DNA from 2 places in the Parazoarcus communis genome. Region 2 is predicted to be linked to the other one. Evidence: riboswitches for the same ligand, from Rfam matches in the RefSeq annotation. Region 2 holds a riboswitch; the other holds the start of a gene.

Region 1 (6,810 bases), 690 kb from region 2:
CATTGAACCCGGCCTGTTGCGCCCGACACCGGCAAAGCCGCGTCCAGCCATTCGCCGACCGGGCCGGCGAATACACTGGTCGCGGTATGAAGCTCACCGGCGACATTCCCTATCGCGATAGTGTCGGACGCTGCATTCCGCAACGGTCGGCCGTGCGGGGGAGGATGAACGGCGACTCAATTCAATTCGGCAAAGAACATTGCGACGTCATGCGGAGTCGGGCTGATTGCCCTGCTGGCGCTTGGTGCAGGCAACGTCATGGCGGAAGAAGAAACCATTGGTTCTGACGGATACCGCATGTCCTGTCTTTCGTGCCACGGCGTAGGCGGCCGGGGGGACGGTCCACTGGCAAAGTTTCTGACGCCGAAGCCGACAGATCTCACGGCGATTTCGAGGAACAGCACAGCGCTCCGCCCAAGTCGCAAAGCCGGCGAGTTTCCTTTCCTGAGAGTCTTCCAGGTCATCGACGGCAGAGCGGCCATCGAAGTGCACGGTGATAGAGCCATGCCCGTATGGGGCAATCGCTACCTGATGGACCAACCGGGCACGCCCCGTGGCTATGCTGGCGAGTACGAAAAAGTCGTACGCGGCAGAATCCTCGAACTCGCCTACTACATCCAGTCCATCCAGCAGTGACTTGAGGCAGGAAGCCCTTGCTGGAGCGCTCCTGAAACGAAGAATCCGCAACAAACCTGGGCGCCGCAAACGCGACCAGGTTTGTTGCGGATCGGCATTCTGCCGCAGCCAACTCAGCGCGCGGCGCGCAGCATCGCCTTCGTATTGGCGTCGACCGGGAGTGCATAGTCGTGCACCGCGAGCGCGACGTTCGTACCGGGGTCAATCACCTTCAGATTGACGAAAATGAAATCGCTGCTCTCGCCATACGTACCGACGATCACGGCTTGGGCGTCATGTGACTTTGCGATATCGCGGATCTCACGCGTCAGCATCATCTCGCCCTGGTCCCGCACCATGTAGACGTTGTTGCGGAACTTCATCTCCACCATCTTGTGCCCGCCCTGCGAGAAGCGCGCCGAGACGTGCTCCGACACGAGACGACCAAGCGTCGAAGAACGCTCAAGCGCATCGATACTGACCACCGTCGCGATGATCATTGGCTGATCGGGCGAAAGCTTGCCCTGCAATTGCCCCAGAAGCGCTTCTGCCGCGCGGTAGTTGGCCGGAACGAACGGATTGTTTGCAGCCTCCTCGTAGGTCGCGGCCTTTCGTGCAACCGACGTTTCCGTTGCACAGCCGGCAATTGCCAGGCTCAACGCCGCAACACATGCAGCCTTGAGGATTGTTCGTAGCGCCATCATTCAGCCCCCTTCACTTCAAAGGTCTTCATCCGGGCTGCATTATCACTACCAGCACCGTACAGCGAACTGTGCGCGCCGTGATCATCCTCGGCGATGTAATAGACGCTGGTCGTGCGTGCAAGGTACTGATTCGCGTTGGAAACGCTCGCGCTGACAATGATCTCGGTCCGCGGCGCTGCACCGGACGATACCTCTGACCTGAACCAGGTCATTGCATCGATGGCCGCAAAGCCGAGCATCGCACCAGCACCCGGCGAGGTGTTGATCACGACATCATGAATAGCCCAGAGACCGGCACCAAGCGTCGTCGCGGTACCGGCATACTGGTGACGGGGCCGCTCTGCAGAGAACTTCACGGCCTGCGTGTCCACCTCGACCAGCAGAGCACCGTCCGGGTACTTCATCACTGCATAACCGGCGTTGGTCAGCGAAGTCGTCAGTTGGCCAGAAAACGCCTGTTCGAACGGTGTGCTCTTTGCGGGCACCTCTACATAGACCTTTGCCTTCTCAGGAAGACGGGCGGTCAGCTGGTTCGCGACGTCCTGCGCGATCGTCGTCCAATGCCCAGCAGTTCTGAGCTGGAGTTGCTTGGTCGTCGGAAAGTTGCTCGATATCGGAGCTTCGGAATACGGTGTGGCGCACCCTGTCATCAGCGCGGCCACGGCAAAAAGGCCGACCAACTGCTTATTCATCTTCTCGTTTCTCCTGAACATGGGATAGCGCAGGCGCCCTGACTGGCACGGTAAGTAACCATTCACATCGCTTGCATGTGCTGTGATCTTGCCAAGCAATGCCAGATTCAATCAATTTGGCTATGTCATAGCGATTTGGAACCTACCAGAAACGTATCATTGGTTCAAACAATATTATGCAAATAACACATTGACTTTCTAACGGCATATTGATATAAGCTTTATGACATTCGCACTTTAGAGCACGATCACAATCCGGCGAAAAGCGCCCACTCACTGACTCATCCGGACTGACATGGCCGTTCCATTTGCACATGAACGCCCCCCCGTCGGGCGCATGGAGACACCTCGACTGTTCTGGGCGCGATAGGCACGCCGCCTTAGTGACACATCGCTGCACGGTGGAAAGCTTGCGAACTAGATCCTCGTAAGCAGGAACAATCCTGCCAGGATCAGTGCGGCACTGGAGGCACGCGTAAGCATGCGCGCGCCGGGGAACACCTTCTCGACGAAGACGAAGGCGGCGATCAGGGCGACCCAGATCAGATTCATGACGCCGGCCACGAAGAGCAACAGCATCAGCGCCCAGCAACAGCCGACGCACCAGGCGCCGTGTTCGAGCCCCATTCTGAAAGCACCGCCCGCCCCGTTACGCCAGCGCGTCATGAAAAACTGGAGCGGGTTGCGGCACTTGCCGAGACAGGCCTCCTTGAACGGTGTCAGTTGATAGACCCCTGCTGCGATCAAGGCCGCTGCGCCACGCCCTGCGCTCGCAGTTGCCATCTCGGGCGTGAGCAGCGCAGCGTATTCGAGCCCCGCCTGCAGCAGCGTGGCCGCGATGCTGAACAGGGTCCACATCAGCAGATAGCCTGCCGCGAAGACCCACACCCCCGGCAGGACCTTGCCCACCGCCCCGTTCTTTCGAACCAGGGTGCCGTACATGAGGATGGCAGGGGCTGCGCTGGGAAGCATCATGCCGGCCATCATCACCGTCCACATTACAAAGGTGAGCAGCAGCGCAGTGGCGTCCGTGGCGCGCGGCATGCCCTCCATCGCCATACCTGCGTGATCCATTCCCGCTGCGCTGTGCCAGAGGTAGAGCCACGACAGCAACACCACCGCGCCCAGCCCAAGAATCGCCAGCCAGCGATCCTTGCGCAACACGACTTCGATGCCGTCACCGTGGCTGACAGCGCTCAGGCTGCCCATGCGAAGGGCGCAAAGTGGGCGTTACGCGTCCCGGAGGTATCCGACCAGTGGATTCCGAACACGTTGAAGATGGAGCGTGTCGCCTTGGCCAGCGCCAGCCGGCCGTTGACCGGATGCACGGTGTTCTCGAGGAAGAGCGGCTCGTCTGGACGCACGCCGCTGGCGACCCCTTCGCAGGCCTGGTCGACCAACTCACCAGCCTTGACGGCAAAGTTCATGCCATCGACGTCAAAAGTAACCGGCCGTCGCTCGACCCCCGCCAAGCTGCCGACCAGGGGCGCCAGATTTGCCATCGGCCCACCGGCGGCGCCGGTTGCGATAGCGCTGATCGCTTCGACCTGCGCGTCCGACGCACTCTCATCGACGATCAGGCCCACCACGATGTTGCCCTCTGCCATTGCGTGCGGCGAATGCAGCATCACGACGAAGGACAGTCCGTCGAGCTTGAGCCCGTCCTTCTGCCCTTTGGTGATGTGCATCGCAATAGCGGCCTTGCAGTCGCCTTCAGTGGGCTGCGCGGTCAGGTTCGACGCTGCGCAGGGGCACAGATAGGTACAGTTGCATGTCTCCATGTACTGCCCTTCGATCTGCCAGTTTGCCATGATGTCCTCCTTTGCAGGTTTGGGTTATCAAGCGGCAATTGACAGCCAGAAAGTCAGCCTGCAGGCTCGACCGGCCATACCAGATTCAGTGTGATCAAATGCGACAATGCCTTTTCGACCCGATACTTACGACAGGTCTGGCACCTGCCCGAGTTTCAGCAAATTTGCTGAAAGTTCATCGAACACACACTACTAAGGCTAGTTTGCGGAAGGTGCGGGGTCAAGGTGGCCATGTCCCTGCAGGCATTCGGAAACGCGCCCGCGCTAGTCCCAGCGCTGCTGGTAGGAGAAGGTGGGCAGGCGCCAGCTGAACTGGATCGCAAGCATGCGGAACATGAAGCCACCAACAAAGCAGATCGCGGTATTGAGGTCGGAATCGACACCCGCTGCGCGCAGCACGAGGAACAAGGCGCACACACTGAGCGATACGCTCGCGTAGAGTTCGCGCCGGAACACGACCGGCACCTGGTTGCACAGCACGTCGCGCAGAATGCCACCGCAGATCCCGGTCAACATGCCGGACATCACAACGACCACGATCGGGTAATCAAGGTTGAGGGCGACATTGCAACCAATCAGCGAGAAGGCAATCAGGCCCATTGCATCGAAGATCAGGAAAGCACGCTTCATGCGGTGGATGTAGGGCGCGATCAAGGTCGTGAGCAGCCCCGCCGAGATCACCAGATAGACGTAAGCGGGGTGTTGCGTCCAGCCAATCGGGTAATTGCCCAGCACGACATCCCGGATGGTGCCGCCACCAAGCGCGGTCACGAAGGCAATCACGGCAACACCGAATATGTCCATGTTGCGGCGGCCCGCAGCAAGGGCACCTGACATGGCTTCGGCGGCGATGGCAATCAGATAGATTAAAAGCAGAAGGTCGACCTTTTGCGCAGCCAGGGGCTGGAAAAGGCTTGCAAGGCTCGGGTACATCAGGGGGGACTCCATTGGAAGACGAATCACGCACGCGTGCGTGGTCCGTTGCGCCTCTCCCCCTGTCCTTTTACCTGAGAGTTTCAGCCCTTTTCAGGACCAGCCCCTTCGGTGAGACGAAAGCCACCGGGGTGACTCTCGACTGCTCTCCAGCCGGCGAATGATCTCTGCGGTTCCGTATGCCTGAGCGATTATGGGAGCTTGCGCCTTCGGCGGAGACTGCATGTTCGCAGCTCTCTCTCCCGCAGAAGGCGTGGATTATCGTGACACCTCACACCGCGTGTCAATCTCAGTCCGCATGCTCCGGCAGCGCCCCCAGGCAAACGGGCATACGCGCGTTCCTTGCGCAGCACCAAAAGTGACCGATGCGGGCGCGCTCGATGAATGGAATGCGCGCGGCCCGACGGCTCGAAGAATCGGGCCCATGTATGACAAACTAGTGCGCAATGACGTTTTTGTTTTCCGGGAGTCAGCATGGAATTGAACCGGGGCCACCTCAAGGATGCAACCACGAAGGGCCTGATTACCGAGCAGCAAGCGGAGCAGCTCTGGACCTTCCTGCTCGCGCAGGACAGCAATACCCCGAGTTTTCGTGCCACCCACATCCTTTACTACCTTGGCGGACTGATCGCGATCGGTGCGATGAGTCTGTTCATGAACATCGGCTGGGAGCGCTTCGGTGGATGGGGCCTGTTCTTCATCGCGCTGGCCTATGCCGGTGCAGGCCTGTGGCTCACCGAGTCCTTCCTCAAGCGCCACCGCCTGCCGATCCCCGCCGGCATCACGGCGACCTTTGCTGTCGCCCTGACACCGCTGGCAGTCTATGGACTGCAATCCGCCCTCGGCTTCTGGGCCGATGGCCGCGTCTTCCGCGAATACCATACGCACATCGACTGGCGCTGGATGCTCATGGAGTTCGCCACCCTGGCGAGCGGAGTGATCATGCTATGGCGCTATCGCCTTCCCTTCCTCGTGATGCCGGTTGCCGTCACGCTCTGGTACATGAGCATGGACCTCGCCCCCTTCCTCGCGGCCGACGCCGACCACGGATGGGCGTTGCGCAAACTGGTTTCGCTCTGGTTTGGCCTGCTCATGGTCCTGCTTGCATTCTGGGTGGACGTACGAACCCGACACGTCAGGGACTACGCCTTCTGGCTCTACCTGTTTGGCGTCATCGCGTTCTGGGGCGGACTGTCGTCGATGAACTCCGACAGCGAGCTCAGCAAGTTCATCTACCTGTGCATCAACGTGATCATGATCGCCGTCGGCGCCACCCTCTCGCGCAGAGTCTTTGCCGTGTTCGGCGGACTCGGCGCGGCGGGATACCTCGCACACCTGGCAAACGAAGTGTTCAAGGACAGCATGCTGTTTCCGGTCGTCCTCACCCTCATCGGTCTCGGCGTCGTCTATCTGGGGGTCGTCTGGCAGCGCCACGAAACCGCCATCAGCAATCGCCTGCGTGCCCTGCTGCCCGCACCGGTTCGGGAGCTGGTCGAACGGCGAACCTGACCAGAACATGCTCCGTTGGCAGGCGCGCCCCCGGCGAAAAAGCCGGAGGCGCGCCTCTCTGATCAAGGTCAATTTTGGCGACCCGTCATCTGCTAGAATCCATTTACTCAAAAGGAAAAAGCGGCAGCCCCCAAATGGCAATCGAGATTGAACGCAAGTTCCTCGTGCGCGACATCAGGTTCTTGCAGGATGCTCAGGGCGAAAACATCGTTCAGGGCTATGTCGCCAAAGAACAAGGAGCAATGAGTACGCGTGTCAGGATTCGCGCAGACCGTGCCTTTCTGACCATCAAGGGGCCACGCACCGGCATCACGCGTGACGAGTTTGAGTACCCCATTCCCATCGCCGATGCTGTCCGCATGCTGTCGGCCTACTGCAACGATCGCATCGTTCGCAAGACACGCTACCTGGTTCATTTTCATACCCAGACCTTCGAGGTCGACGTCTTCGAGGGCAAGCATGCCGGTCTCGTCGTCGCAGAGATCGAACTGCCGCACGAGGGCGCGCCGATCGTGCTGCCCCACTGGATCGACAGGGAGGTCACCT
Region 2 (6,810 bases):
GCCAGGCAGATACTCTGCGATCAGCTCGAAAATCGGCGAATGAAGATGGGGGTCTGCCAGCCGCTTCAACTGATGAACAAAATCTCCCGCCTCCAGCTCGCGCGTCCCGGTCTCGGCAAAATCGGACAGCGTACGCACGCCACGTAGCGCCGCATCGTCCAGCCCCATGTAGCGGGGGGCAGCCGTGTCGTCACGTGCGAAAGCCGGATGGGGCTGATACATGATGCCCGGACGGATGCGGATCTCGACCACGCTCTTCGCTACCCTGGCGGGATCTGCATCACTCTTCAGTTCGCGGCCACCTGCATCGTAGAACCGCACACCTGGCACCGCCTCCGCCACGGCCGGCTCCAGCACATAGGGACGCTTCAGGAAGTGATACTGCAGTGGGGGCTCGATGATCTGATAGAGGAAGGTTGCTTCGTCCTCACTGTAGGACTGCACCGGGTCGAAGTGCTTCGGCTGCTGGGTGAACGCCGTGTACAGGATGTTCTGGCCGCGTTCGGCCGCCGGGTAAGGGTCGTTCAACACGGGGCCGCAGCCTGCCGCAAGCACGCACAGCAGCGCTGCAAGGCCGCGGGGCCGCCTCCGGATCCAGGTCAGCGCCAATGGGATGATCGATCCTGAAATCACGTATGCCGGTCTCGTGCCATCAACTCAGAACGTAGCGCGCATCGGGCAGCATCGCAGGTGCAGGGACCTCGCCCAGCATCTCGCGCAGACTGGCTTCGATGCCGGCAGTCATCGCGTCAAGCGGGAGGTCGTTGGGCATGTTTCCGAAAGGCTCCTCAATTTCGTCACTGAGCGCTTCAAGCGCAAAAAAGGTGTAGGACACGAAGGCCACGACAATCGGCGTCATCAACCCGATGCTGTCGACGAGCCCGAAGGGCAGCATCATGCAGTAAAGGTACACCGTACGGTGAAGGATGACCGAGTAGGTAAACGGCAGGGGCGTACTGGCAATGCGCTCACAGCCTCCGAGCACATCGGAGAAACCGCCCAGGGGCGTTTCCATGCGTTGCGCAAGGATCGGTTCGATCTCGCCGCGCTCCCGCCGATCACGCACCCATTCAGACAGCCACAAGAGCACAAGACTGGGCGCGAACCGCGCTGAAGCCAGTCGCTCGATACGCTCCTTAGGAATCAGCCCGTCGAGACCTTGCGCCCGCGGGAGACCGCGCAACTGGTTTCGCAGCGTCCGCACGAACGCAATCTGGGTCAGGGCAAACTCACGCACACCCTCACCCGCACTGGTAAGCGTCAGCGCCTGCCGGGTCAGGTTGCGTGATTCGATCAGCAGTCGGCCCCACAGCTTGCGTGCCTCCCAGTAACGGTCGTAACTGGCGTTGATGCGAAAACCGAGAAAGATTGCGAGTGCGACGCCCATCAGCGAAAACGGACTGGAGGTCAGCGTCACCTTCCAGTGGAACAGTTGCCCGTGTGCCAGCACGACCACGCCTGCAAGGCCGGTGGTGAACAGCAGCTGCGGAAAAATGCGGTAAATGATGGAGCCGTGGCGAACGAACAACAGGTGAAGCCAGTGGGGACGAGGACGAACGATCACGATATATGGGGCGCACAGCCCGGTGAATGGGAGGGTTACAGCCCCGATTCTGGCAGGTTTTCGGCTGAAGGCGGCAACTCACTTGTAGCCGTTCTTGTCCTTGAGGCGCCCATCTCCCTTCCGCAGAGGCTGTTTTCGCTATAATCTCGCGTTCTGTCATTCGGAGTTTTGATTCCATGGGCTTTCTCGCCGGTAAACGGATCCTCATCACCGGGCTGCTGAGCAACCGTTCGATTGCTTACGGTATTGCCAAGGCCATGCATCGCGAAGGCGCACAACTCGCGTTCACCTACGTGAATGACCGTTTTCAGGACCGTGTCGCCAAACTCGCCGCAGATTTCGACAGCACGATGCTGTTTCCCTGTGACGTTCAGGACGACGAACAGATCAATGATCTGTTCGTGCAGCTGGGTGCGCAGTGGGACGGACTCGACGGCCTGGTGCACTCGATCGCCTTTGCGCCGAGCGATGCGCTCGAAGGTGACTTCCTGGACGGATTCACCCGCGAAGGCTTCCGCCTGTCGCAGGAAGTCAGTGCCTACAGCTTCCCCGCGCTGGCCAAGGCTGCGCGTCCGCTGATGAAGGGGCGCAACGGCGCCCTGCTCACGCTGTCCTACCTGGGCGCGGTTCGCACCATGCCGAACTACAACATCATGGGCCTCGCAAAAGCCAGCCTGGAAGCCTCCGTGCGCTACATGGCGGTCTGTCTCGGACCTGAGGGCACACGCGTGAACGGCATTTCGGCCGGCCCGATCAAGACCCTTGCCGCATCAGGCATCGGCAGCTTCGGCAAGCTGTTGTCGTTCAACGAACACAATGCTCCGCTGCGCCGCAACGTGACCATTGAGGAAGTGGGCAACGCCGCCGCCTTCCTGTGTTCGGATCTCGCAAGCGGCATGACCGGCGAGATCATGTATGTGGACGCCGGATTCAACACCACCGCCCTCGGCAACGCGGATCCGATGTAACACCGAAACATGTCCGGCACCAAAGCCCGGACATGTGCTCGCTGCAGTCGCAAGAAAGCCCGGTCGCAGATGCGCCGGGCTTTTTTTATGCGCGCCGGGGGCGCCATATCCCGTCATGCCGATACTCGATATCGCCGATGGTGCACGTTCAGCGCCCGCCCTCGTTCATCCCGTCAGCTGACAGTGGACATCCGCCGCATCAAGCTCGCCTGGCTCCGAAACGAACAGGGGGCCAAGCGCCGTTAAGCGCTCAGCCCCCTGACGGGACGCTTTTCTCGACGGGCAACAAACCGTGCCCCCCGATACTCAAGACCCGCTACCCTGAAGTGCAGGTAGCGGCGCGCCCTTAATTGGTCTGCACAGCAGGCAGATTGATTGAAACCTCGTAGCGCCGGCGAAGCTCGGCAACCAGACCGGCGAAGTCACGTTCAGCAAGTACGCGTGAATACTGACTCACGACGGCCGCAACCCGGGGGTCGTCGGCTGCAAGCGTCGGGCGGTTGATCGACTCAATACGATAGATTGAGTAACCCTCACCAAACTGGGCGACACCCGCATAGGCCGGCAGCTTCACGCTCGAGGCCGAGAACACCGCCTGCATCGCATTGCCCGGCAGCGCAGGTGCGCCGCGCTGCAGCTTGCGCGTGGCAAGCCACTCGCCGTCGACCGACTCGCCCTTCTGCAGCGCAGCCAGTGCGGCCGCACCGGCCTCGGCAGCCATACGGCCCGCCTCTTCGGTGATCAGCTGCTTCTCGATCGCAGACTTCACCTCTTCCAGCGGCGGGCGCTGAGCGGCCTCATAGTCCGTGACACGGGCGGAGATCAGGGTATTGCCACCCACTTCGATCGCCTGCGTATTGCGGCGATGCTTGACCGCATCATCGGAAAACACGGCCTCGATCAGCTGTGCGTTGCGATGGGTGCCGAGAGCTTCGGCGTCACGGGGCACCCAGTCGCTCTTCTGAATCGGCAGCTTGAGCAGGTCGGCGACCGGCTTGAGGCTGTCAGCCTGCTCGTAGACGATGTTGGAAAACTGCTCGGCCAGCTCCGCGAAGCGGCGTCCTGCCGCCTGCTTGCTCAGCTCGGCACGCAGTTCTTCACGCACGGCCTCGAACGGACGGGTGCTCTCAGCGCGAATGTTGCTGACCTGGATGATGTGGAAGCCGAAGTCGGAGCGAACCACTTCACCGATCTCACCCTTGGCCTGGGAGAAAGCCGCATCCTCGAACGCCTGCACCATCATCCCGCGGCCGAAGTAACCCAGGTCGCCACCACGCGATGACGAGCCCGGATCCTGCGAAAACTCCTCGGCAAGCGCTTCGAACTGGCTCGGGTCCTTCTTCAGGCGGGCGCGGATATCGTCAGCCTGAGCACGCGCCTTCTTGACCGTCTCTTCGTCCGCATCGGCCGCGACCTGGATCAGGATGTGACGTGCCTGACGCTCTTCAGGCTGACCGAAGCGACTGCGGTTCTCCTCATAGAAGGCCTTGATCTCTTCGTCGCTCACGCTGACCTGCTGCTGCAGTGCGGCTTCATCGAAAACCACGTACTCGACCTTCACCCGGGCCGGGCGCTCGAAGCTCGCGCCGTTGGCATCGTAGTATTTCTGCACCGCTTCGTCGGTCAGCTTCACTTCGCTCGCGAAGCGGCTGACCGGGAATTTCAGCTCGCTGACCTCACGCTCTTCAAGCTGCGCCGAGAGGAAGCGCGAGGCCGACGCGACCGCAGCGAACGAGCCCTCACCCACCGGCAGAGCCAGCTGCTGAACCCGTACGTCCTGAGCCAGACGAGCTTCGAACATCGCTGGCGTCATCCCCTGGGCACGCAGCAGCGCCTCGTAACGCTCGAGCGAGAAGCGGCCGTCCTGCTGAAACGAAGGCACTTCGGAAATGGTCTGCTGCAACTGGGCGGGCGTCACTACCAAGCGGTTCTCTGCCGCATAAAGTGCAAGCACCCGGCGATTGACCAGGTTCTCGATCACCGCGCGACGCAGGGCCTCGGACTCAAGCAGACTGCGATCCACCGGACCGTCGGAGGAATTGCGCAGGCGGTCCTGCTGCTCGCGCAGCGCCTGGTCGAACTCCACCGCCATGATCGGCGTGCCACCGACAGTTGCAACCTCGCCCCCGCCCGGTCCGTCCGTAAAGTACGAATCCAGGCCGAAGAAGGCGAAGGGAACGATAAGAAGGGCCAGAATGACCTGTGCGACGCGTGGGTTGGTGCGGACAGCCTCGAACATCTCGATTTCCGTGAAAACTAAAAAATGGGGTGGCCAAAACCGGTGAGGCTTGCGCCAGAGGCGGGAGTGTAGCGCATCCTGGCCGATGGCTGACTGCATGACCGCGACCGGCAGCGCTCGCTCAAGGCCACGCACTCGCAAATTGCTGTTGCGACCCGGCCCCGCGGGATGCTATCTTCCGCCACGTTGCGCGGGAGAGCACTCTCCCGTAGAGAGTCGCCGAAGGCGTAACCCCCCGGAATCGCTCAGGCAAAAGGACCGCGCACAGCATGGAAATTCTGGAGAGCGATGTGAGTACGTGCGAGAGCCGGCTGCACATCCACCGAAGGGGCACCCGGCACACCGTGCTGGAATCTCTCAGGTACAAGGGACAGATGGGGCGAACAGGCATCATGCCGGCTTCGCCCCTTTTTTCGTTTACTTGCCCGGAGCCTCCATGAACGCACCCGTCAGACAGACCCCTCTTCACGCCACCCATGTCGCCGCAGGCGCTCGCATGGTCGACTTCGCCGGCTGGGACATGCCGGTCAATTACGGCTCGCAGATCGAAGAGCACCATGCAGTGCGTCGCGACGCCGGCATGTTCGACGTTTCGCACATGCTGTCGCTCGATCTCGATGGCGCTGACGCCACCCCCTGTCTGCGCCGCCTGCTCGCCAACGACGTCGCCAAACTCAAGGAACCGGGCAAGGCGCTGTACTCGTGCATGCTCAATGAGAACGGTGGCGTGATCGACGACCTCATCGTCTACCGTCTGTCCGACACCACTTACCGCATCGTGGTCAACGCCGGCACCGCCGACAAGGACGTGGCCTGGATGCGCAAGCAGATTGCAGGCACCGGCGCCAACGTCAGCCTCAATGCCCGCCGCGATCTGGCCATGATCGCTGTGCAGGGTCCGAACGCACGTGAGAAGACCTGGCAGGCGCTGCCCGCACTGCGTGCCGCGAGCGAGCCGCTCAAGCCCTTCTCGGGCGCAGCCATCGGCGACATCTTTGTCGGCCGTACCGGCTACACCGGCGAAGACGGCTTCGAGATCGCACTGCCTGCCGACCAGGCCGCGGCAGCCTGGGTCGCCCTGACCGCTGCGGGCGTTGCGCCCTGCGGGCTCGGCGCACGCGACACGCTGCGCCTTGAGGCCGGCATGAACCTTTACGGCCAGGACATGAACGAAGAAGTGTCGCCCTTGAACGCAGGCCTGAGCTGGACCGTCGATTTCAAGGACGAGTCGCGCGATTTCGTCGGCAAGGCAGCACTCCTTGCCCAACCTGCCAGCCGTCGCGTGCTGGGCCTCATTCTCGAGGACAAGGGTGTGCTGCGCTCGCACATGAAGGTGGTCACGCAAGCCGGTGAAGGCGAAACCACCAGCGGCAGCTTCTCGCCGACGCTGGAAAAATCGATTGCGTTCGCCCGCCTGCCGCTTGAAGTCGAAGCCGGCGACGCCGTCGAAGTCGAGGTGCGGGGCAAACTGCTCAAGGCCCGCGCCGTTCGCCTGCCCTTCGCACGCAACGGCAAGGCCGTCGCCTGATTTACGATTGCTGACCGGCCATGCGCCGGCCAGCCAATCTCACCACCATTCCGCAGCCCCTCGTTTCCGCCATTTCTTTTCGCATTGCGAACACATCCTGGAGATTCCCATGAGCAACGTCCCCGCTGATCTCAAGTACACCACCTCCCATGAATGGATCCGCGTCGAAGCCGACGGCAGCCTGACCATCGGTGTCACCGACCACGCTCAGGAAGCGCTCGGCGACGTGGTCTTCCTCGAACTCCCCGAAGCCGGTCGCCAGCTTGCAGCCAAGGAAGCCTGCGCAGTGATCGAGTCGGTCAAGGCCGCCTCCGACATCTACGCACCAGTCGCCGGTGAGGTCATCGCTGCCAACCAGGACGTTGCCGATGCGCCCGAGAGCGTCAACGCCGACGCTTACAGCGCCTGGCTGTTCAAGCTCAAGCCCGCCAATGCAGCCGATGTTGACGGCCTGCTCGACGCGGCCGGCTACACCGCCGAAACCGCTCAGTAAGACGCCTCGGCAGACACC

The links. A riboswitch is a leader RNA that binds a small molecule or an ion and turns the genes downstream of it on or off. The one in region 2 is predicted to bind glycine.
Region 1: another riboswitch for glycine. It lies ahead of CEW83_RS02055 (trimeric intracellular cation channel family protein); the one in region 2 lies ahead of gcvT (glycine cleavage system aminomethyltransferase GcvT).

What each region holds. Positions count from the first base shown of each region.
Region 1 is NZ_CP022187.1:418,925-425,734, reverse strand. It holds gene CEW83_RS02085 (hypothetical protein) at 1-6, shown strand, start outside; gene CEW83_RS21570 (hypothetical protein) at 505-636, shown strand; gene CEW83_RS02075 (FlgO family outer membrane protein) at 750-1,319, opposite strand; gene CEW83_RS02070 (hypothetical protein) at 1,316-2,011, opposite strand; gene CEW83_RS02065 (DUF2182 domain-containing protein) at 2,429-3,220, opposite strand; gene CEW83_RS02060 (DUF1326 domain-containing protein) at 3,208-3,822, opposite strand; gene CEW83_RS02055 (trimeric intracellular cation channel family protein) at 4,087-4,755, opposite strand; glycine riboswitch at 4,916-5,010, opposite strand; gene CEW83_RS02050 (DUF2157 domain-containing protein) at 5,230-6,264, shown strand; gene CEW83_RS02045 (CYTH domain-containing protein) at 6,399-6,810, shown strand, end outside.
Region 2 is NZ_CP022187.1:1,112,875-1,119,684, forward strand. It holds gene CEW83_RS05180 (ABC transporter substrate-binding protein) at 1-531, opposite strand, end outside; gene CEW83_RS05185 (bestrophin family protein) at 653-1,564, opposite strand; gene fabI (enoyl-ACP reductase FabI) at 1,741-2,532, shown strand; gene CEW83_RS05195 (SurA N-terminal domain-containing protein) at 2,879-4,771, opposite strand; glycine riboswitch at 4,953-5,042, shown strand; gene gcvT (glycine cleavage system aminomethyltransferase GcvT) at 5,208-6,299, shown strand; gene gcvH (glycine cleavage system protein GcvH) at 6,409-6,792, shown strand.